Regions from separate parts of the Pseudomonas sp. PVC-5-1 genome, predicted to be linked through region 2. Evidence: riboswitches for the same ligand, from Rfam matches in the RefSeq annotation. Region 2 holds a riboswitch; the other holds the start of a gene.

Region 1 (10,917 bases), 2.3 Mb from region 2:
GGTGATCGATGAGGGGCTGCTGGATGCACGCTTGCAGCAGATTCTGGCCGACGAGCTTGCCCATGGGCTTGAGGGCCGTTGTGCGATGCGCCTTGGCTTAGATATTTAGACCCCGGGGCTGCTTTGCAGCCCATCGCCGGCAAGCCAGCTCCCACCTTGACCGCATCGGCCTCGAGCCATGCGCTATCCCCTGTGGGAGCAGGCTTGCCGGCGATGGGGCCGGTACAGGCAACCGAGGGTCTTTATTCATCTACGCCCACCACTGCACGTTCTGCCAGGCAATACCCATCCCGCCCCTTACGCTTGGCCTGGTACAGCGCCGCATCCGCTGCCGCCATCAGGCGCTCGGCCGTCATCCCCTCCCGCGCCAGGTCACCCACGGCAATCCCCGCACTGCACGACACCCGCCCCAGTGGGCTACCTGCATGCTCCAGCATCTGACGCCGCAACAGCTGTTGCACTTCCTGCACCAGCAGCTCCGCCCCGCGGGCATCGGTATCGGGGAGCAGCAGTGTGAACTCCTCGCCCCCATAGCGCACAGCCAGGTCGGCCGGCCGCTTCAGTGCCTGCTGCAGCACCTCGGCAAAGCGCCGCAGGCACTGGTCGCCCGCTGGGTGCCCGTAACGGTCGTTGTAGGCCTTGAAGTAATCCAGGTCGAGCATCACCAGCGCCAGCGAGTAGCCCTGGCGTCGTGCCCGACGCAGCTCCGGCTCGAACACTGCGTCCAGCCGCCTGCGGTTACCCAAGCCGGTCAGGCTGTCGGTCAGTGCCAGGGCCTTGAGGGTCTGGTGTGCCTAGTGCAGCGCCCGCTCGATGATAATACGCTCGCGTAACTGGCGCAACACCACACCACCAAACGCTGCCAGCCCCACCAGCAACAGCAGCAACACTGCCACCGACTTGATCGCATCGTGCCGCCAGGGCGCGACGATCGATTCCCGCGACAAGCCGGCCTCCACCACCAACGGGTAGCTGGCCAGCGCGCGATAGCCATACAGCCGTGGCGTACCGTCCACCACGGCGACCGCCTCGGCCACCCCTTCGCTTGCATGCGGCAGGTACTTGCGGAAGATCTCGCTGCTGCTAAGGCTGCGGCCAATCACCTGTTCGACGAACGGCCGCCGTACCAGAATAGTGCCGTCGCGCTTGGCCAGTACCAGCGCGCCGCGTTCGTCGATCTTGAAGTCGCCGTAGTAGCGTACGAACCAGTCCACCTTGAAGGTGCCCAGCAACACCCCGGCGAAGCTGCCATCGGCGTATTGCAGGCGCCGCGAAATGGGGATGATCAGGTCGCCAGTAGAACGGCTGCGCACCACCGAGCCGATGTGAACCCTGCGGTCGGTGTGCTCGCGGTGGTAGATGAAGTAGTCGCGGTCGGCATTGTTGGCATTGGGCGGGACTACCGCCTGGTCGGTAACGATCCAGCTGCCATCCGGGCCATACACGAACAACCCGTGCAACTGCGGCATGATGCTTTTCTGCTGGACCAGCAAGGTATGCAGACGCGGCCGGTCGATGTGCTCGAAGCCGTCGCCTTCCAGGCGCTCGGCCAGCGCCGCGGTAATTGCGTCGACCTGGCGGATGGCATCTTCGGCATGCTGCGCCGTGGCCCGGGCCAGGTTGGAGACCATGTTCTCTGCATTGGTGAAGGCGTGCCGGTAGTCGCGCCAGATGCGCCAACCTTCCACCACGACGAAGGCGAGCATCACCACCAGCATGAACGCGAGTACCAGGCGGAACAGCGCCACGGCCCGGCCCTCGCCGGTTATCGCGAAGAGCCCGTCCTCATCCTGTTTCCTGGCTGCGCACATTGAAATCCCAAGCCTTACCGCGTTCGCCGCGTTTCACTATAGTTCAGCACCATCTGGGCGCAGCCGGCCAGGAAAAAGATTAAACCTTTGCTCCCCATTCACCCTCAACCGTACGCGACACTGAGGTCGCGCCACGGTTTAAGGAGTGAAGCATGAGCAGTCTCTTCATCAAGCGTGTCGGTTTTTCCATGGTATTAGGCTTGGCATCGGTGCAGGCAATGGCGGCGAGTTCCGATGACTTCGTCGAAGCGGCTACCGAGGCCGGTATTGCCGAAGTGGTCACCGGCAAGCTGGCCCTGGAAAAAACTCAGAATGCCGAAATCAAGACCTTTGCCCAGCAGATGGTCAGCGACCACACCAAGGCCAATCAGAAACTCGGCGACATCGCTCGCAAGCTCGACATCTCCGTACCCGATGAGGCGGCAATAACCGACAAGGTCAAGAAAATGATCCTGGAATGGCGAGAGGAGTCGTTTGACAAGTCTTACGTCAACAACCAGGTCGACGCTCACGAAAAGGCGGTGGAGTTGTTCAAGAAGGAAGCCGCATCTTCCGACAAGGCTGAATTGAAGGCCTTTGCCAGCGAAACCCTGCCCAAGCTCGAACAGCATCTGGAGCATGCCAAGGCGCTTCAGGCCAAACACGGCAAGTGAGGCCCGCCATGAGTAACGATGCATTGAAAGCCGAAGTGCTGACTCGCCTGTTGCATGCTCACCCTCAGGGGCTGGGCAAGGAAGTGCTGGACAACTACCGGGGCGAGAAAGCCGTGGCCGGCATGCTCAAGACGCTGCAGGAGGCCGGTTTGATCCAGGATGGCAGCGTGGCAGTGAGCAGCGATCACCAGATCAGCGTGAACTACCCCATCAAGCTATCGGCGGCAGGTGTGGAGGCAGCCAGACAAGCCGAAGACTGAGCGCGCCCTCCCGCCCAACCTTGTCGCACAGGGAACAAGGTTCGAAAGCGTGTCACATTCCCTGTGGGAGCGGGCGTGCCCGCGAAGGGCCCAACGCGTTGTAGGCACCGGCTCCGCCGGTGTTCGCGGCGGTTCGACGCCTCGACACGCCCGCTCCCACAGGGCCTCTTCGCAGCTACTGCGCCGCGTTGGCGGCAGACAACTGCGACTGACACTGGTGCAGCGCTTCGTCTCGTGCCTTGAGTTGCTCTTCAAGCTGCCGCAACTGGCGAGCCTGTTCCGTGCACAAGTCGCGCCTGGCCTCCAGGCTCTGTGCCTGCACATCCAGCTGCCGACGCATTTCCTCGCTAGCACCCTGCGCCTGGGCCAGGATCGTGCGCAAGCCCTGGATCTGCGCATCACGCTGCTCCAGCAATTCGTCCTGCGCCCTGCAGGCGCTGGCGGCCTGGCGATGCTCACCCAGCAAGCGCTCGTTGTCGCGGTGCAGGCGGGTCAGCTCGTCTTGCTTGACGATCATGCCTTGCTGCAGTTGACGCACCTCCACCTGCAACTGTTGCAGCTGCGCTTCGTGGCGGCGCTGCTCCTGTTCACGCTGTTCGCGGCTGGCGTTGCGATAGTGTTCCAGCGCATCGCGGGCATGACGGTGCTTGTCTTCCAGTGATTTTACCTGCTCGTCCTTGTCGGCCAGGCGCACCTGCAGCTCGCCCAGCGACTGGTTGAGGCTGGCACTGCGCAGCTGTTCGGCCTGCAGGGTGCTTTGGGTGGAAAGCAGTTTTTCCGATTCGGCGGCCAGTGCGGCCACATCGATCTGATGCTGTTGGTGCGCTGCAGCCAGTGCCTGCTGGGCAATGGCCAGTTGTGCCTCCAGCTGTTCGCGCTGTCGAGTGAAGGCGCTTTCGGCCTGCTCGATCTTCAGGTCGGCCTCGTCCTGCAGCTGGGTTGCCAGTTGCCCGACCATTCGGCTCAGCACGTCACTCAGCGCAATGCCGCCCTCGGAAGCCACGGGTTGCTGGCCGTTCAACTCTTTCAGGTAGCGGTGAATCGTGGTCTTGGAGCCGGTGTTGCCCAGCTCGATACGTATCGCATCGATGCTGGGGTTCTCGCCCCGGGCAATCAGCGCCTGACGTGCCTGCTGCACTACAACCTTGTTTATACCGCCCCGGGCCATGCTTGCTCCTACGATTTTGTACCGTGTTATGTACCATGTAATTACATACCGATTATGGAGACAAGCCATTGCCCGTGCAAACATTTCCTATGGTGGAATAATCACGGCTTATCGCATGTGAATGGTTCTTGGGAGCTGTGCGCGGGGACAAACCAGTACGCCAGACAGCAAAGCGCCCCGCTCGGCTTCAAGCCGGCGGGGCGCTGCAGAATGCTGAAGCAGGGAGCGTCAGCTGTAGTGTTCAACCCTGGCAGGTGTTCTACGCATGAGCACCTTGCCGTTGCGTACCGACACCAGCGCATGCCCCTGGCTGCGCACCATTTCGTAATCGTCCGGCGCAGACAGCAGCAACAGGTTGGCCGGTCGCCCCACTTCGATGCCGTAACGCTCGCCCAGGTTCAGGGTGCGGGCGCTGTTGTCGGTGATCAGGTCCAGGCAACGCTGCAGGTCTTCGTAGCCAAGCATGTGGCAGATGTGCAGGCCGGCCTCCAGAATACGCAGGATGTTGCCATTGCCCAGCGGGTACCAAGGGTCGACGATGGAATCCTGGCCAAAGCACACGTTCATCCCGGCCCGGTCGAGTTCGGCCACGCGGGTGACGCCGCGGCGTTTCGGATAGTTGTCGAAACGCCCTTGCAGGTGAATGCTCTCGGTCGGGCAAGATACGAAATTGATACCCGACTGCTTGAGCAGGCGGAACAGCTTGTAGCAGTAGGCATTGTCGTACGAGCCCATGGCCACGGTATGGCTGGCTGTTACCCGGGCGCCCATGTCGCGCACCCGCGCCTCTTCGGCCAGCACTTCGAGAAAGCGCGACTGCGGGTCGTCGGTCTCGTCGCAATGCACATCCACCAGGCAGCCGGTACGTTCGGCCAGGTCCATCAGGAACTTGACCGACGACACGCCCTGGTCGCGGGTGTTCTCGAAGTGTGGAATGCCGCCGACCACGTCGGCACCGATGGCCACTGCTTCGGTCATCAGCGCCCGGCCGTTGGCGTACGACTCGATACCCTCCTGGGGGAAGGCGACGATCTGCAGGTCGAGCAGGTGGCGCACTTCGTCACGCACTTCGACCATGGCCTTTAGCGCAGTCAGGGTGGGGTCGGTGACATCGACATGGGTACGCACATGGTGGATGCCATGATCCACCAGCATGCCGATGGTCTTCTTCGCGCGGTTCTTGATGTCGTCGTGGGTGGTGATTGCCTTGCGCTCGGCCCAGCGCTCGATGCCTTCGAACAGGGTCCCGCTCATGTTCCACTGCGGTTCGCCGGCGGTCAGCGTGGCGTCCAGGTGGATGTGCGGTTCGATAAAGGGCGCCACCACCAGGTTCTGCCCGGCATCCAGGTCATCGGCAGCGCGCGCCGCCACCCCTTCGGCCTGGGGCACGATGGCGACGATGCGTTCGCCGCTGAGTTCGATGCGGAACAGGCCAGGCTTGCCGCGCAGGCGTGCGTTGATGATGTTCATGATGCTTCTCCCTGGGCTTTGCGGGTGGCCCTACCAGCATAGTGGCCCAAGCCTTGTGGTATTTGCTACTGGCCCTATCGCCGGCAAGCCAGCCCCCACAGGTAAACCACAGCCCTGAAGTCTGTGCAGTACCTGTGGGGGCTGGCTTGCCGGCGATAGGGCCGGCGCAGGCAGCAAATCAGGCTCCGTCCAACCCCATCTGCCAGAAGTCCGCCTCCAGGCTGGACGCCTGGCCGAAAATTCCCGCCAGCTCGGCAAACCGTTGCTCGGTCATGCTCCGCGCTGCCAGCTCGTCCAGATGCTTGCGCGCCGCGGTGGCGACACCCTGGTAGCCCTCGCCGGCATACTCGGCGATCCACTCGCGGTACGGGTGATTGCTCAGATCGCCAATGCGCTCGGACAACGCCCGGCCAATCTCGGCATAACCGATCACGCAAGGCGCCAGCGCCACATGCAACTCCAGCAGGTCACCCGCGGCACCGCAGTCCAGCACATAGCGGGTATAGGCAACCGTGGCCTGGTGTTCGGGCGCGGCCTCGATATCAGCCTGGGTCAGGCCCCAGCGCGCGCACAGGCGCAAGTGCAGCTCGGTTTCATCCAGAATCGCCGCCAGCCCGGCCTGCGCGGCGCGGATGTCGGCCGGGCGACGGCTCTTGTAGGCGGCCAGTGCCCAGGCGCGGGCGAACTGGATGAGGAACAGGTAATCCTGTACCAGGTAGGTGCGGAAGGCGGCTTCGCTCAACGCACCCTCGCCCATCTGGCGCACGAATTCGTGGTCGACGTAGCTGTTCCACTGCGGCGTGGCGGCAGCCTTGAGGCGGTCGAAGATATCCATGCTCATTTGTCCTCCGGGTAGACAGCATCGAAGAAGGCCAGCTCCAGCGCCACGGTGCGCTGGTAGAAGTCACCCGCCAGCACGGCGTCCTGCGGGCCGACGCGGTCGAGTTCGGCTTGCAGGAAGGCAACGAAGTCCTGGAATGCCGGGTTGTCGTGCAGGGTGATCCATTCAGCGTGGACGAAGTTGTCCGGCATCGGCTTTGGCGCCTTCAACGCCCAGTCCAGGTACAGGCCTTCGGCGACGTTGAGCACCGCCAGCGCGGCCGCATAGGATCGGGTGGCCGCCGCTTCGCGCATGATCGCCTTGAAGCCTGCGGTCGGGACGGTGTCGGCTGGTTCGCTGCGTTGTGCGGGGCTTACCCCCAAGGCCTCGAAGGCACGCAGGAAGTAGGTGTTCTCGTCACTGGAGATCATCCCGGCAAAGCGCCCGAAGCGCAGGCGCGCCTCGAAGGTGTCGGCGGTGGCGATGGCCGCGCCCAGCAGGGTCAGGAAGCTGTCGAGGAAGCGGTGGTCCTGCACCAGGTAGTCGACCATGATCGGGTCCGGCAGGCTGCCGTCGCACAATTGGGTGACGAAGCGGTGGCCAACGGCCGCCGACCAGGTCGGCTCGCTGCGGCGGCGCAGGGACTGGCTGAAGCGTTCGGTCATGTTGCTGTCCTTGATGGGGGGTGACAGCGAGACCGCGATGGTTGGCATGGACGGGCCTCGCAGTGAGGCCGGCAAAAAGGCAGGTTTCAAGTCCCAATCCCTTCGCCGGCATGATCCGGATCAGGTTCGAAGGGTCACCGCGCTGCAGCATCCAGCGGTTTCTCAGCCCGGTGCCGGGCTCCCCTTGGTGGCGCTCAGGTATACCCCAGGGCGCCGCGGCTGTCACCACCCAATCTGTGGGCAATGGGTGACCCACTAGTGGGGGCCCTCACCCATTTTTGACGCCGTGGCATTTAGCGCGCATCAGGCGCCACAAGGATTTGTTTAGAAACATATTCCTCGTATTTGGGTTGGCACACCCGTTGCTCCAGCCCCAGAAACGGGCAAAAAGCCATGATGTCGCAAACGAGGCGCAAGGCAATGAAAACACCTGCCGTGATCCACCCTGCCAGGCATGCATTCCAGCTGTCCACCGTCGCTACGCTGATGCTCGGCCTTGGGCTGGTCACGGCAACAGCGGCGCCCATGGACGACAACAGCATGCCCCCGCCGACCGACCCGTCGGCCTACACTGATCAGCCGGCTGACCCGACCCAGGCGTTGCTGGACCTGTACAGCATGCCAGAGGCGAATCGGGGCTCACTCGAACTGACCGATGGCGTGTACGGTGACCGCAACACGGTAAGCGCAAACAACGTGCTACCGCCGGCCCTGCAAACCGGGAAAAAGTACCCCACCAACGGCAAGCCAAGCCCGCTGTTCGGCGCGTTGCCGTTTACCCAGCAATTACTGCTGTTCGAGGAATTCGGCACGGAAAGGCTCGACCCCACGTTGCCGCCGCCCACTCTGACCTTCCCGGTGCCGACCCTGGGCGCGGCACCGGCGCAGGACCCCAACGTGGTGGCCCGCAGCGGCCCCAGCGGTACAGCCCTGGAAGCCTTCCTCAAACAGCCGGGCCTGTACCCCTTCCCGACCCAGTATTCCAACGTGCTCGACCGCAACCCATGGAAGGCGCAGATCGAGATGTTCCTCAACCGCCAACCGGTCGGTTCGCCTGCGGAAGGCCGGCCACCAGGAAAAGGCTGGTCGCACCAGCGCTGGAACGAGTTCTACCCGCAGGCGGGGTTCAAGACCGCCCAGGCCGGTGCGCGCATCAACCTCGGCCTGCGTGACCGCAAGCAACTGCACAACTATGCAGTTGGCGAGTTCGCCCCGGGCGGCCTGTACTACCAGACTTCCGATATCCCGAACACACTGGGCACCACCAAGGGCATCGACACCCGCTTCCACCCGAAGATGCCACTACAGAACCACAAGTCGCTATGGACCTTCGACGGCACCTTCCCGCCCAAGCTGCTGATGGTGCGCTATGGCCAACCGATCCTGATGCGCCATTACAACGCGCTGCCGATCGACCCCTCGGCCAACGCCGGGTTTGGCCTGCACACCCTTTCGACCCATGAGCACAACGGCCACTCCCCGGCCGAGAGCGATGGCTATGCAAACGCCTACTTCTTCCCGGGGCAGTACTACGATTACCGCTGGCCGCTGCAACTGGCAGGCTATGACACCATCAACACCCGTGCCGAAGACCCACGCGCTGCGTTCCCTTGCTCGGCGGGCGAAACCTTGTTCGTCAACGATGCCAACCCCGGCCTGAAAACCTGCCAGAACGGCAGCATCAAGATTCGTGGTGACTGGCGCGAAACCATGAGCACCCACTGGTTCCACGACCACATGATGGATTTCACGGCGCAGAACGTCTACAAAGGCAACGCCGTGATGATGAACTACTACAGCGCCCTGGACCGCGGCAACGAGGCCCTGCAGGATGGCGTCAACCTGCGTTTCCCCAGTGGCTCGGGCATGCCGTGGGGTAACCGCGACTACGACGTCAACCTGGTGATCGCCGACAAGGCCTGGGATGCCAACGGCCAGCTGTGGTTCAACCCGTTCAACACCGATGGCTTCCTCGGCGACCAGATCCTGGTCAACTGGCAGTACCGGCCAACGCTCAAGGTACGCGCGCGCAGCTACCGCTTCCGTATCCTCAATGGCTCGGTGTCGCGCTACTTCAAGTTCGCAGTGGTCCGGGAAATTGCCGGTAACAGCGGCGAGTTCAAAGGCCCCACCGGCTCCAACCTGTCGTATGCGCGGGTACCGTTCCACATGATCGCCAACGACGGCAACATCATGGAACACACCGTGCCGTTCGACGGCACCCTGGACCTCAACGGTGACGGCAACCTGCAGGACAACAACGGCATCCTGCCGCTGCAAGGCATCGCCGAGCGCTACGACATCATCATCAACTTCGCCAAACACGGCATCAAGGTCGGCGACAAGCTGTACCTGGTCAACCTGGAGGAACATCAGAGCGGCAAGGGCCCGGAGGGTGCCATTGCCCTGGCCGATGTGCTGTCGGAAAAATACAAGGCGGTGATCAAGCAGACCAGCAACGGGCCTGAGTGGGACAACGGCGACCCGGCAATCGGCAAGTTCATGCAGTTCGTGGTTCAGCCCTACAGCGGCCAGGACCTGAGCATGGACCCGGTTGCCTATGAACCGGCCAAACCGGGCAAGGCCGAAGGCCTGAAAATGCTGCCGCTGCCGATAGACCGTAATTCGGCCACCGACCAGGCCAAGCTCAAGGATGCCCGCCATCGCGAGTTCATCTTCGGCCGCTCGGACGGTACCGACACCCAACCCTGGACCATCAAGACCGATGGCGGCTTTGGCTACTCCATGGACCCACGTCGCATCAACGCGGCGCCACAGTTGGCCCAGCAGTCTACCGACGGCGGTTTCAGCGGCGACGGCACATTGGAAGTGTGGAAGATCATCAACGGCGGCAATGGCTGGAGCCACCCGGTGCATGTGCACTTCGAGGAAGGCGTGATCCTCAGTCGCGACGGCAAGGCCCCGCCGGAATGGGAAAAATGGGCGCGCAAGGACGTGTATCGCATCGGGCCGGATATCGATTCGTCGGAAGAAGTGGAGGTAGCCCTGCGCTTCCGCGAGTTTGCCGGTACCTACATGGAACATTGCCACAACACCCAGCATGAAGACTCGTCGATGCTGCTGCGCTGGGACCTGGAGCACCCAGGCCAGTTCCAGGTGATGCCGACCCCACTACCGGGTTGGGATGGCGTGGAGTACGTGGCTTCGGTTGGGCTGCCGACCTTCCGCACCGAAGACCATGATAACGATGACCCAACCAACAAACCGCCGGTTGCGGCCAACGACAGCGCGGCTACCACGGCCGGCAAGCAGATCACCTTGAACGTGCTGGCCAACGACACCGACCCGGAAAACAACCTGCCGTTGACCGTAGTCGGCCTCAGCCAGCCGGACTCCGGCCAGGGCACTACCAGTACCGACGGCAGCACGGTCACCTACGTCCCACCGGCCACGGTAACCACAGCGTTCACCGCCAGCTTCAACTACACGGCTCGTGACGCCAAGGGCGCCGAATCGGTGGCCCCGGCCACGGTCAGCATTGCGGTGAGCCCGGCAGCGGCGGTCGACCAGATCCAGGTCACCAGTGCCACGGTGCAGGTGCGCAGCGGCAACCGCTTTACCTGGGATATTTCGGGCACCACCACGGTGGCCACCGGCAACAGCATCACCGTGACTGCGGCAACCACCAGTGGCCCGCTGCTGCTGGGTACGGCCACGCTGAGTACCACTACCAGCGGCGCCCGTTGGCGCTTGTCGACCACAACCACCGGCAGCGGCCCGGCCACACCGGCGACCGTGACCGTGAAATCGGCGCTGGGGCAGAGCGTGACGGCGCCGGTCAGCATCAGGTAACCGAAAAGCGGGGGCCGCTGTGCGGCCCATCGCTGGCAAGCCAGCTCCCACCTCGACCGCGTCGGCTCCAAGCCTTGTGCAGTACCTGTGGGAGCTGGCTTGCCGGCGATAGGGCTGCAGGGCAGCCCCAATACCGTTATCGACGAGGACCGCATCATGTCCGGTTCATGGCGTTTCCTGCTGGTGCTCTCGCTGTTCGCCGCCAGTATCCCGTTCTGGCCGTTGCAACCACAGCAACCCGTGGCCGAGGAAGCTGA
Region 2 (10,917 bases):
GGAAACGAAGGCAGCCGCCTCGCGCGACGACAGGCGCTCCTTGGTCTGCCCGGAGAACTGCGGGTCCTGCATCTTCATCGACAGCACGAAGGTGATGCGCTCCCAGACGTCTTCCGGCGCCAGCTTCACGCCGCGCGGCAGCAAGTTGCGGAACTCGCAGAATTCACGCATGGCATCCAGCAGGCCCTGGCGCAGGCCGTTGACATGGGTGCCGCCTTGGGCGGTAGGGATCAGGTTGACGTAGCTCTCCTGGATGCTGTCGCCGCCTTCTGGCAGCCACAGCAAGGCCCAGTCCACCGCTTCCTTGTTACCGGCCAGGCTGCCGCAGAACGGCTCGTCGGGCAGGCGCTGGAACTCATTGACGGAATCGACCAGGTAGGAACGCAGGCCATCCTCATAGTGCCATTCGACTTTCTCGCCGCTGGCCTTGTCCTCGAAGCTGACCAGCAGGCCCGGGCACAGCACGGCCTTGGCCTTGAGCACGTGCTTGAGGCGGCTGATGGAGAACTTCGGCGAATCGAAGTACTTGGGGTCGGGGCTGAAGTACACGCTGGTGCCGGTGTTGCGCTTGCCGACCGAGCCGACCACTTCCAACTCGCTGGCCTTGAAGCCATCGGCGAAAGTCATCTGGTATTCGTTGCCGTCACGTTTGACGCGCACGCGCACCTGGGTCGACAGGGCGTTGACCACAGAGATGCCCACGCCGTGAAGGCCACCGGAGAACTGATAGTTCTTGTTGGAGAACTTGCCGCCGGCGTGCAGCTTGGTGAGGATCAGCTCGACCCCGGACACCCCCTCTTCCGGGTGGATGTCCACCGGCATGCCGCGGCCATCGTCGCTGACTTCCAGCGAGTGGTCGGCATGGAGGATGACCTGTACCGAACGGGCATGACCGGCCAGGGCTTCGTCGACACTGTTGTCGATGACTTCCTGGGCCAGGTGGTTGGGGCGGCTGGTATCGGTGTACATGCCCGGCCGCTTGCGGACCGGGTCAAGGCCCGAGAGGACTTCGATGGCGTCTGCGTTATAGGCGCTAGCGCTGGGAGTGGCCATAGGGTCTCGTCGTCAGTCTGGTGAATGCAAAAAAGTCAAAATACAGAAAAATCGAGCGCTGCGTACTGCCCACGGGCAATGCCGGCGAAGGCCAGCAGTGCCGGCAGGCGCTCGGCGAAGCCCTGGAAGCTGTGGTCGCCACCGGCCTGGATGCGCAGGGCACAAGCACGGTAATAGCGCTCGGCATTGCGATAGTCCAGGGTTTCATCGGCGGTCTGCAGCCACACTTGATAGCGGCTGGCGTCCACCGGGGCTGGTACTTCCAGCTCGGCCAGGGCCTGCACGTGATCGTGGGTCAGCTCCCAGGCTTCACCGGTGTAGTGATTGTGCTGGGTGCCCAGGTAGCCGTCGAAATGCTTGTGCGGTGTTACCGCCGGGTTCACCAGCAAGGCCTTGAGGCCGTGGCGCTCGGCCAGATAGGTGGCATAGTAGCCGCCGAGCGAACTACCTACCAACAATGGTGCGCCCAGTTCGGCGATGGCCGCTTCGAGCTGCGCGATGGCCTGCCGTGGGTGGTGGTGCAAGGCGGGCACCCGCAGTTGGGCCGACAGGCCCAGTTGCTGCATCACGGCCTCGAGTTGGCGCGCCTTGGTCGAAAGTGGCGAGCTGTTGAAGCCATGGATATAGAGGATGGAACCCGACATGCTGCCCCCGGAATCTGTGGCTTCGCGCCCAGTGATATGGGCGCAGGGACGCGCAGTGTAGCGCGTTCGCCGGGTTTTGACGCAGTGTCACGGGTTTCGCAACAATTTCTTCACCGAAGGCGCAACCACAGTTCCCTGTAGGAGCGGCCTTGTGTCGCGATGGGGCGCGAAGCGGCCCCAGGGTTTCAGCTGCGCCACAAATATTGCCGGGGCCGCTCTGCGGCCCATCGCGACACAAGGCCGCTCCTACAATTGACCGCGTCTGCAGGCGCAGCTCAATAGCCAGGGCTATCGAAGTCGAGCTTCACCTGGAAATCCACTGCCCGCTCCACCCCGGTCTCCAACCGCCCGTCGGTGTGGAGGCGCAGCCAGCGGTATCCAGGCTGCTCCTCGCTCACCTTGAAATCCTCGCTGCGCGCCGCGAACTGGATACAGGTCGACGGAGTGGCCAGCAGGCGACGGCCGTCGCGCACTTCATCCCATTCCTGGTGCACATGCCCCCACAGCAGCGCCCGCACCTGTGGGTACCCCTCAACGATATCGAACAGCGCCTGGGCATTGCGCAAGCCGATCGGCGCAATCCAGGCACAGCCGATATCCACCGGCTGGTGGTGGAAGCACACCAGGCAATGCCGTTCACCCGCCTCTCGCAAGGCCGCTTCCAGCACTGCCAGCTGATCGCCCTCCAGCAGCCCATGCGTCGCCCCGGGTACGGCTGTGTTGAGCATGACGATGCGCCACGCACCGATATCGGTCACCGCCTGTACCAGCTCCGGTGCCACTTGCGCCATGATTCGGGCCTCGTCATGGTTGCCAGGCAACCAGCGGGTGGGCGCGGCAAACGGTGCGGTCAGCTCACGGAACGCTTCATAGGACGCCACGCTGGCGTCCTGGGACAGGTCGCCAGTGCACAGCAGCAGGTCGACAAGCGGTTGCTCCCGCCGCACCTGGGCCACTACATGGCGCAGGCTGTCACGGGTATTGAGGCCCAGCATGCTGCCGGCCGGGTCGGCGAACAGGTGGGCATCGGTCAGTTGCACCACATGCACGGGGCGCGATTGGTTTGGCTGCGGCAACGGCCGTCTCCTCGAACGGATTCAGCGCGAATTATGGCTGCACAACGGGTGCTAGCAAACACCCACGAACGACCTGCGTCACACTTCAGCGAACGCTCGCCAGCTCGTGACCACAAGCCAGGCAGTGGCTCAGCCATTCACCGAGGAACAGGTTGAGCTGGGCCTTTTCGTCCGGCTGGTGCATGGCCTCGTTCGGATACGGGTAGATGCTGCGCAGGCGCCGGGTGTGTTCGGCACTGACCACTTCGGCCATGCGCGCATCGTGGTACACCTGCACTTCCAGGTGCGGTACCGGCAACCACGGCAGGCTGTGCTCCTGGCGCACGTGCAGGGTGGTGGTGTACGGGCAGGCCAGCACCACGTCGAGCACCAGCACGCCGAGCATCTGGTCGCCCTGGGTCATGCCGATGCGGCGCGAGCTCTGGGTGGTGCGCATGTCGGGCAACAGGCGCATCAGCCGGGCGTAGTTGGCCTCGCAGGCTGCCTGCAGCCCGACCAGGTCGACCCGATAACGCTCGCGCAGCAGGTTCACTTCCACATACCTCGTACTTCATCACGGTTCAGCGCCAGCCATTGCAGGCCGATGATGGTCGCCGCGTTGCAAATGCGCCCGTCGCGCACCGCCTGCATGGCATCCTCGAACGACCACACGCGCACGCGAATGTCCTCGCCCTCTTCTTCCAGGCCATGCAGGCCGCCCGCCCCTTCACTACTGCAACGGCCGAGGAACAGGTGAACGTACTCGTCACTGCCGCCGGGCGACGGGAAGTAACGGGTCATCGGCCACAGGGCGCTAAAGGCCAGGCCGGCTTCTTCTTCGGCTTCGCGGTGGGCTACTTCCTCGGGTTGCTCGTCCTTGTCGATCAGCCCGGCCACCATCTCGATCAGCCAGGGGTTGTCGACCTTGTCCAGTGCACCGACGCGGAACTGCTCGATCAGCACCACTTCATCGCGCAACGGGTCGTACGGCAGCACGCACACCGCATCATGGCGCACGAACAGTTCACGGCTGATCTCGCGGCCCATGCCCCCGGCAAACAACTCGTGGCGCAGACGTAGCTTGTCGAGCTTGTAAAAGCCCTGGAAGCAGTTGGCCCGCTCAATGATTTCGAAGCCCTTGGGCACTGAGTTCAACGCGTCTGACATGGAAATCCTCATTACCTCGAATACCGCATCGCGCCATCCTACTCTGCACGCCTGCCGGTTTCACCCCTTTCCGGCAACCGTTCGCGCACTCGGGACAGCGCGCCTTCTCTCTGTTAGCTTAGTGGCGAACTGAAGGCCGCGCAGACGGTCAAAGGCCGACTTTTCCCTGTTCTGCAAGGATCCTCATGACACTTGTCAAACTGACTTCCGTGGCTGTGCTGGCCCTGGCCCTGGGTGCCTGCCAAAGCCTGTTCACGCCCAACTACCGGGCGCCGCTCGAGGTCAAGCGCGATGCCTGGGAGCATGTCAAACCCGGCTGCAGCGAAAGCGACTGCCCGCTGGTGAACATCGACATGATCCACTTCCCGGCCTTGCCCAAGCTCGATGGCATCGTCGAGAAACGCCTGCTGCAACTGACCGAAGACAACCAGCGCGGCAACGCACCGACCACCCTGCAAGCCTACGAGCAGCAGTACCTGGCCAGTGCCGACAAGCGCAACAGCAGCTACCTGCAGGCCAAGGTACGCGAGCAGCATGACGGACTGGTGATCATCGAATTGTCCAGCTACCTGGACAGCGGCGGCGCCCACGGCATGCCCGGGCGTGGCTTCATCAACTATTCGCGCAAGCTGGACAAGGTGCTGACCCTGCAGGACATGCTGGTGCCCGGCCAGGAAGACACCTTCTGGAAAACCGTCGAGGAATCGCACCACGCTTGGCTGATCAGCGTAGGCATGGACAAGGATGCCGAGTTCATCAAGACCTGGCCGTTCAAGCAGTCGCCGCACGTCGCCCTGACGTACGGCGCGGTGGTGGTCAAGTACGAGGTCTATTCCATCGCGCCCTACTCCATGGGCCACGTGGAGTTGAAGATCCCGTACCCACGCCTGAATGGCGTGCTCAAGCCCGAGCTGTTTCCCGGCCGCGGCTGAAGCTCAGCAGCCCGTGCAGTAGCCCTGCCAGCAGCAATGCCGGCAGGGTCGCACCCAGGTTCGGCGCTTGCGCGGCGATCAGATGGTACGCGGCAACGCCCACCGCCCAGGCCAGCAGTGCCTGCCAGTGCAAGCCATGCACCTGTGCCGGCAAGCGGCGGCGACGGATCACGTAATGGTCCATCAATACCACACCGAACAGCGGTGCAAACACCGAGCCGATCAGCAGCAGGAAGTTCTCGTACTGTGCCAGTGGCGCCAGCAAGGCGATCAGCGTGCACAGCACGCCAATGGCCAGCGCCAGGTGCTCGACCTTCAGGCGCACCAGCACGCCGGTGGAAACGGCCGCCGAGTGAATGTCGGCAAAAGCCTTTTCCGACTCGTCCAGCAGAATCAGCAGCAGTGGAATGCCCATGCCGGCGCCCGCCAGGGCCAGCAGCAGGGCGTTGGCTTCGCCACTGCCGGCGAAGGCCAAGGTATAGCCCACGCCCAGGCTCATCAGCCAGGTGTTGCCGATGAAGTAGCCCACCACCGTACCGCCGAATACATGTTTGCCGTTACGGGCAAAACGCGAGTAGTCGGCGATCAGCGGCAACCAGGACAGCGGCATGGCGATGGCGATGTCGAAACCCACAGCCAGCGACATCGATCCGTCGCCGGCGCGGTTCCACAGTGCCGCAAGATCGGCCTTGGCGAACAGGTTCCAGGTCAGCCAAAGGCAAGCGCCCAGCAGCAGCCAGATACCCCAAGTGCTTAGCACCTTGCGCACGAACGCCAGCGGCCCACCGACTGCGAGCAAGGTGGCCAGGGCGCCGAAGCACAGGGTCCAGAGCACAGGGCTGTTCCAGGCGCTGGCTTCGCCGAACGCCCGCGCGCCCAGCAGGCTGGCGGCATCGCGCATGACGATGATCTCGAACGCGCCCCAGCCCACCAGTTGCAGCAGGTTGAGCAGCGCCGGCAAGCGAGCGCCATGGCCACCCAGGCTCAGTTTCAGCGTGCCCATGGCCGACAGGCCGGTATCGCTGCCGATGACACCGGCAGCCCCCAGCAGCAGCACACCCACACCGGTGCCCAGGGCGATAGCCAGCACCGCGTCGGCAAGGCCCAGGCCAGGGGCCAGCATGGCGCCGACCTGCAGCACCATCAGGCCGATACCGAGGGAGAACCATAGCGAGAACAGGTCGCGGGCGCCGAAGATGCGCTGGGCGGTGGGGACCGGGTGGTCGGGGGAGAATTGGCTGGGGGTGGTCATGCTTTGACACTCGGCAAGGTATTGGATTGGACGCGGTCGCTGTAGGAGCGGCCTTGTGTCGCGAAAGGGCCGCAAAGCGGCCCCAGGTTTTCAGCTTCGCGACTGAAATTGCCGGGGCCGCTTCGCGGCCCATCGCGACACAAGGCCGCCCCTACAGGGGTCAGCGCTGCGACTTAGACTTTGTGATACAGCTGGCTGCCTTCCTGGCGGAACCGCTCGGCCTGCTCACGCATGCCTTGCTCGACCGTCACATCCACGGTTTCGATCTTGGCGGCGTATTCACGCACTTCCTGGGTGATCTTCATCGAGCAGAACTTCGGCCCGCACATCGAGCAGAAGTGCGCGACCTTGGCCGATTCCTTAGGCAGGGTCTCGTCGTGGTAGGCACGGGCAGTGTCCGGGTCCAGGCCGAGGTTGAACTGGTCTTCCCAACGGAACTCGAAGCGTGCCTTGGACAAGGCGTTGTCACGGATCTGCGCACCCGGGTGGCCCTTGGCGAGGTCGGCGGCATGAGCGGCGATCTTGTAGGTGATGATGCCGGTCTTCACGTCATCCTTGTTTGGTAGGCCCAGGTGTTCCTTGGGCGTGACGTAGCAGAGCATCGCGCAACCGAACCAGCCGATCATAGCCGCACCAATGCCCGAGGTGATGTGATCGTAGCCAGGAGCGATATCGGTGGTCAGCGGGCCGAGGGTGTAGAACGGCGCCTCGTCGCAGCATTCCAACTGCTTGTCCATGTTCTCCTTGATCAGTTGCATCGGCACGTGGCCGGGTCCTTCGATCATGCACTGCACGTCGTGCTTCCAGGCGATCTTGGTCAGCTCGCCGAGGGTCTCCAGTTCACCGAACTGCGCGGCATCGTTGGCGTCGGCAATCGAGCCGGGACGCAGGCCGTCGCCCAGCGAGAAGCTGACGTCGTAGGCCTTCATGATTTCGCAGATTTCTTCGAAGTGGGTGTACAGGAAGTTTTCCTTGTGGTGTGCCAGGCACCACTTGGCCATGATCGAGCCACCACGGCTGACGATACCGGTGACACGCTTGGCAGTCAGCGGCACATAACGCAGCAGTACGCCGGCATGGATGGTGAAGTAGTCCACGCCCTGCTCGGCCTGCTCGATCAGGGTGTCGCGGAACAGCTCCCAGGTCAGGTCCTCGGCCACGCCGTTGACTTTTTCCAGGGCCTGGTAGATCGGTACGGTACCAATCGGCACCGGCGAGTTGCGGATGATCCACTCACGGGTTTCGTGAATGTGCTTGCCGGTGGACAGGTCCATGACCGTGTCCGAACCCCAGCGGATGCCCCAGGTCAGCTTGGCCACTTCTTCCTCGATCGAGGAACCCAGCGCGCTATTGCCGATGTTGCCGTTGATCTTCACCAGGAAGTTGCGGCCGATGATCATCGGTTCCACTTCCGGGTGGTTGATGTTGGCAGGGATGATCGCGCGGCCACGGGCAATTTCCTGGCGGACGAACTCAGGGGTGATTTCTTTCGGGATGTTGGCCCCGAAGCTGTGGCCGGCGTGCTGCTCGTCGAGCAGACCAGCGGCACGTGCCTCTTGCAGCTTCATGTTTTCGCGGATGGCCACGTACTCCATCTCGGCAGTGATGATGCCTTGGCGGGCATAGTGCATCTGCGAGACGTTGGCACCAGCCTTGGCACGGCGCGGGTTGCGCACGTGGGCGAAACGCAGCTTGGCCAGTTCGGCATCGTTCAGGCGCTGCTGGCCGAAGTCGGAGCTCAGGCCGGCCAGGCGCTCGGTGTCACCGCGTGCCTCGATCCACGCCGAACGCACATCGGCCAGGCCCTTGCGCACGTCGATGACAACGTTGGGGTCGGTGTACGGGCCGGAAGTATCGTAGACCAGCACCGGGGCATTGGACTCGCCACCGAAATCGGTCGGGGTGTCGTCCAGGCTGATTTCACGCATGGGCACGCGGATGTCCGGGCGCGAACCTTCGACATACACCTTGCGCGAACGCGGGAATGGTTGCACGGACTGCTGATCGACTTGTGCCGATTCGCTGAGGTTGATCGCTTTTTCTTGTTTGGTCATCACAGGCTCTCCAGACGGCTTCCTAGCAGTGGAATGTCGGGGTGAACCTGAAAGGCGCGGACGCACCCTTGATGGGTGCAGTGCCGGATTTGGGGTGCCTGAAGCTGCATGCAGCTGTGACATTCCCGGACCTGGCACAAGAGGCTCCCCGGGAAGGCGAGCAATCTTGTTCCCTACGCAGGCGCTAACCTGATCAGGTTCAACGGGATCCGCAACTTTGCGATCTCAGCCTTTGCTTCAAGGCACCCCGACAAGAACATGCGCAGTCTAGACTGGAGTGGTCGGCAAAGCCAAGCAGGTAAATGCGCGGATGATGAAAGGCACCCCGAGCGATTGTTGCCGGGTGCGCATGGCACTACACTGGCCCGTCGCTCGATACTCAACAGTTCAGTAATTAAATTTCGTACAAGGATTGCCTCTATGCTGCGCAAACTCTCACTGGCAATAGCCGTGTCTTGTGCGTCCAACGGAGTGGTCTGGGCAGCGGACGTGCCCACTACAGTGAAAACCGACCTGGTCAGCGTCTATCAGGAAGCGGTCGACAACAACGCTGACCTGGCTGCGGCCCGCGCCGATTACGGCGCCCGCCGCGAAGTGGTACCGCAGGCTCGCGCCGGGTTGCTGCCTAACCTGTCGGCCGGTGCCGAAATGCTGAACACCCGCACCAAGCTGGACGAACCATCGGCCACCAGCAACCGCAGCGGCAACACCTGGAGCGCAACCCTGGCGCAACCTATATTCCGCGCTGATCGCTGGTTCCAGTTGCAGGCAGCCGAAGCGGTCAACGAACAGGCGGCGCTGGAGCTGTCGGCGACCGAGCAGAACCTGATCCTGCAAACCGCGCAGAATTACTTCGCCGTGCTCCGTGCCCAGGACAACCTGGCCGCGACCAAGGCCGAGGAAGCGGCCTTCAAGCGCCAGCTGGACCAGTCCAACGAACGATTCGACGTCGGCCTCTCCGACAAGACCGACGTGCTGCAATCCCAGGCCAGCTACGATACAGCGCGGGCCAACCGAATCATTGCCGAGCGCCAGGTACAGGATGCCTTCGAGGCCCTGGTGACCCTGACCAACCGGGAATACACATCGATTCAAGGCGTGGTCCATACCTTGCCAGTGCAGGTGCCTACGCCCAACGACGCCAAGGCCTGGGTCGAAACCGCCGGGCGCCAGAACCTCAACCTGCTGGCCACCAACCACGCGGTCGTCGCTGCCGAGGAAACCCTGCGCCAGCGCAAGGCCGGCCACGCGCCGACCCTGGACGCAGTTGCCAAGTATCAGAAGGGTGACAACGACAACTTCGGTTTCACCAACCCCGCGCCGGCCCCCGTTACGCGCTATAGCGGCGACGTCGAGCAGACCAGCATCGGCCTGCAGTTGAACATCCCGATCTACAGCGGCGGCCTGACCAGTTCGCAGGTGCGCGAGGCCTACCAGCGCCTGAGCCAGACCGAGCAGCAGCGTGAAAGCCTGCGCCGCCAGGTGGTGGAAAACACCCGCAACCTGCACCGCGCAGTGAATACCGACGTGGAACAGGTGCAGGCGCGCAAGCAGTCGATCATCTCCAACCAGAGCGCGCTGGAAGCCACCGAGATCGGCTACCAGGTGGGTACCCGCAATATCGTCGACGTGCTTGACGCCCAGCGTCAGCTCTACACCTCGGTGCGCGACTATAACAACAGCCGCTATGACTACATCCTCGACAACCTGAGCCTCAAGCAGGCAGCCGGCACCTTGAGCCCGCAGGACCTACAGGACCTCAAGCGGTACCTGAAGCCAGACTACAACCCGGACAAGGACTTCCTGCCGCCGGACCTGGCGGCTGCAGCGGCGAAGAACTTCGAGCGCAGGCCTTGAGATAGGTGTTGGACCAGTCGCGGGCAAGCCCGCTCCCACCGCGGGGTAACCTGGGGGAGTTGGCGTGCCGGCGATAGGGCCATCAAATATCACTCCAGCCGCTACAGGACAGCGACTAGGCTGCTACGGCAATCGTCGAGTCGATGCGTTGAACCGACATATCCCCGATCAGCGCAGAGCCAGCCGGCTCAGGGGCGAACGCAGCCATTGCATCAACAAGATTTCCCAGGCTCGGCAGCGAATGCTCGACAGCCAACACAGATGCCCCCGCTGAAAGGGTCAAGGCCTCAGGCATGGCAACCATTTCAGAGGTGACTATTGCCGGCTGCGCAAAGATGAAGTCCTCCGCTGTCACTTGCGCAACTTCGAGCGCATCCAGGTACAGTATATTCACGATACCTTCCTGCCCCGGCACTGCCTGGGTATCAACGGCCACACCATGAATCTGCGCAAAGTCATTGAGCATGAAGCGCTCGACTTTGCTGACCTGCAGATCCTCGAAGCGACTGATGCCTACCTGGCTGAGGTCAATCTTGTCGATACCGTGCCGGAACCCCCGCAAGGTGTTCCTGTAATCGCTCACGCCTTCTTGTTTTGTCACCAGGAACACGCTGGGCGCAACCGTTGGCGGGGCATAGATCGTGCCTGCCAGAGAAGCCACCAACTGCCCCGATTCGTCGCTTGTAAGCGACACGCCATCTGCACCACCGGTAAGCAGAACATTCGCGTTGACAGGCGGGGGCGCCTGCACTTCAGGGCTGCCCTCGAAGTAACCTGGCGCAGCAGTGAATGCGTCAAGGAAGCGGAAGTTCGCTGGCTGCAGTTCGGCGATCGGTTTGCCCGCAAGCGTCAGCTTCTGCCCATCGCCAAGGTCTAGCACAGCCGCATTGCCGTCCTGTCGCA

Evidence for each region. Region 2 has a riboswitch for thiamine pyrophosphate ahead of thiC (phosphomethylpyrimidine synthase ThiC). Riboswitches for the same ligand answer to the same signal wherever they lie in the genome.
Region 1: it holds a riboswitch for thiamine pyrophosphate, as region 2 does, so the genes downstream of both, AC2T3R_RS13320 (TenA family protein) here and thiC (phosphomethylpyrimidine synthase ThiC) in region 2, are expected to answer to the same signal.

What each region holds. Positions count from the first base shown of each region.
Region 1 is NZ_CM172024.1:2,903,613-2,914,529, forward strand. Features, by position in the region: gene AC2T3R_RS13285 (GNAT family N-acetyltransferase) at 1-109, shown strand, start outside; partial or broken gene AC2T3R_RS13290 (sensor domain-containing diguanylate cyclase) at 243-1,811, opposite strand; gene AC2T3R_RS13295 (DUF4142 domain-containing protein) at 1,964-2,464, shown strand; gene AC2T3R_RS13300 (hypothetical protein) at 2,473-2,724, shown strand; gene AC2T3R_RS13305 (DNA-binding protein) at 2,900-3,892, opposite strand; gene codA (cytosine deaminase) at 4,121-5,362, opposite strand; gene tenA (thiaminase II) at 5,541-6,203, opposite strand; gene AC2T3R_RS13320 (TenA family protein) at 6,200-6,847, opposite strand; TPP riboswitch at 6,928-7,042, opposite strand; gene AC2T3R_RS13325 (Ig-like domain-containing protein) at 7,268-10,660, shown strand; gene AC2T3R_RS13330 (SCO family protein) at 10,817-10,917, shown strand, end outside.
Region 2 is NZ_CM172024.1:5,171,044-5,181,960, forward strand. Features, by position in the region: gene parE (DNA topoisomerase IV subunit B) at 1-1,053, opposite strand, end outside; gene AC2T3R_RS23685 (YqiA/YcfP family alpha/beta fold hydrolase) at 1,089-1,697, opposite strand; gene cpdA (3',5'-cyclic-AMP phosphodiesterase) at 1,973-2,773, opposite strand; gene AC2T3R_RS23695 (DUF1249 domain-containing protein) at 2,859-3,311, opposite strand; gene AC2T3R_RS23700 (NUDIX domain-containing protein) at 3,302-3,919, opposite strand; gene AC2T3R_RS23705 (RsiV family protein) at 4,105-4,851, shown strand; gene cytX (putative hydroxymethylpyrimidine transporter CytX) at 4,820-6,103, opposite strand; gene thiC (phosphomethylpyrimidine synthase ThiC) at 6,277-8,157, opposite strand; TPP riboswitch at 8,311-8,417, opposite strand; gene AC2T3R_RS23720 (TolC family outer membrane protein) at 8,578-10,014, shown strand; gene AC2T3R_RS23725 (S8 family serine peptidase) at 10,130-10,917, opposite strand, start outside.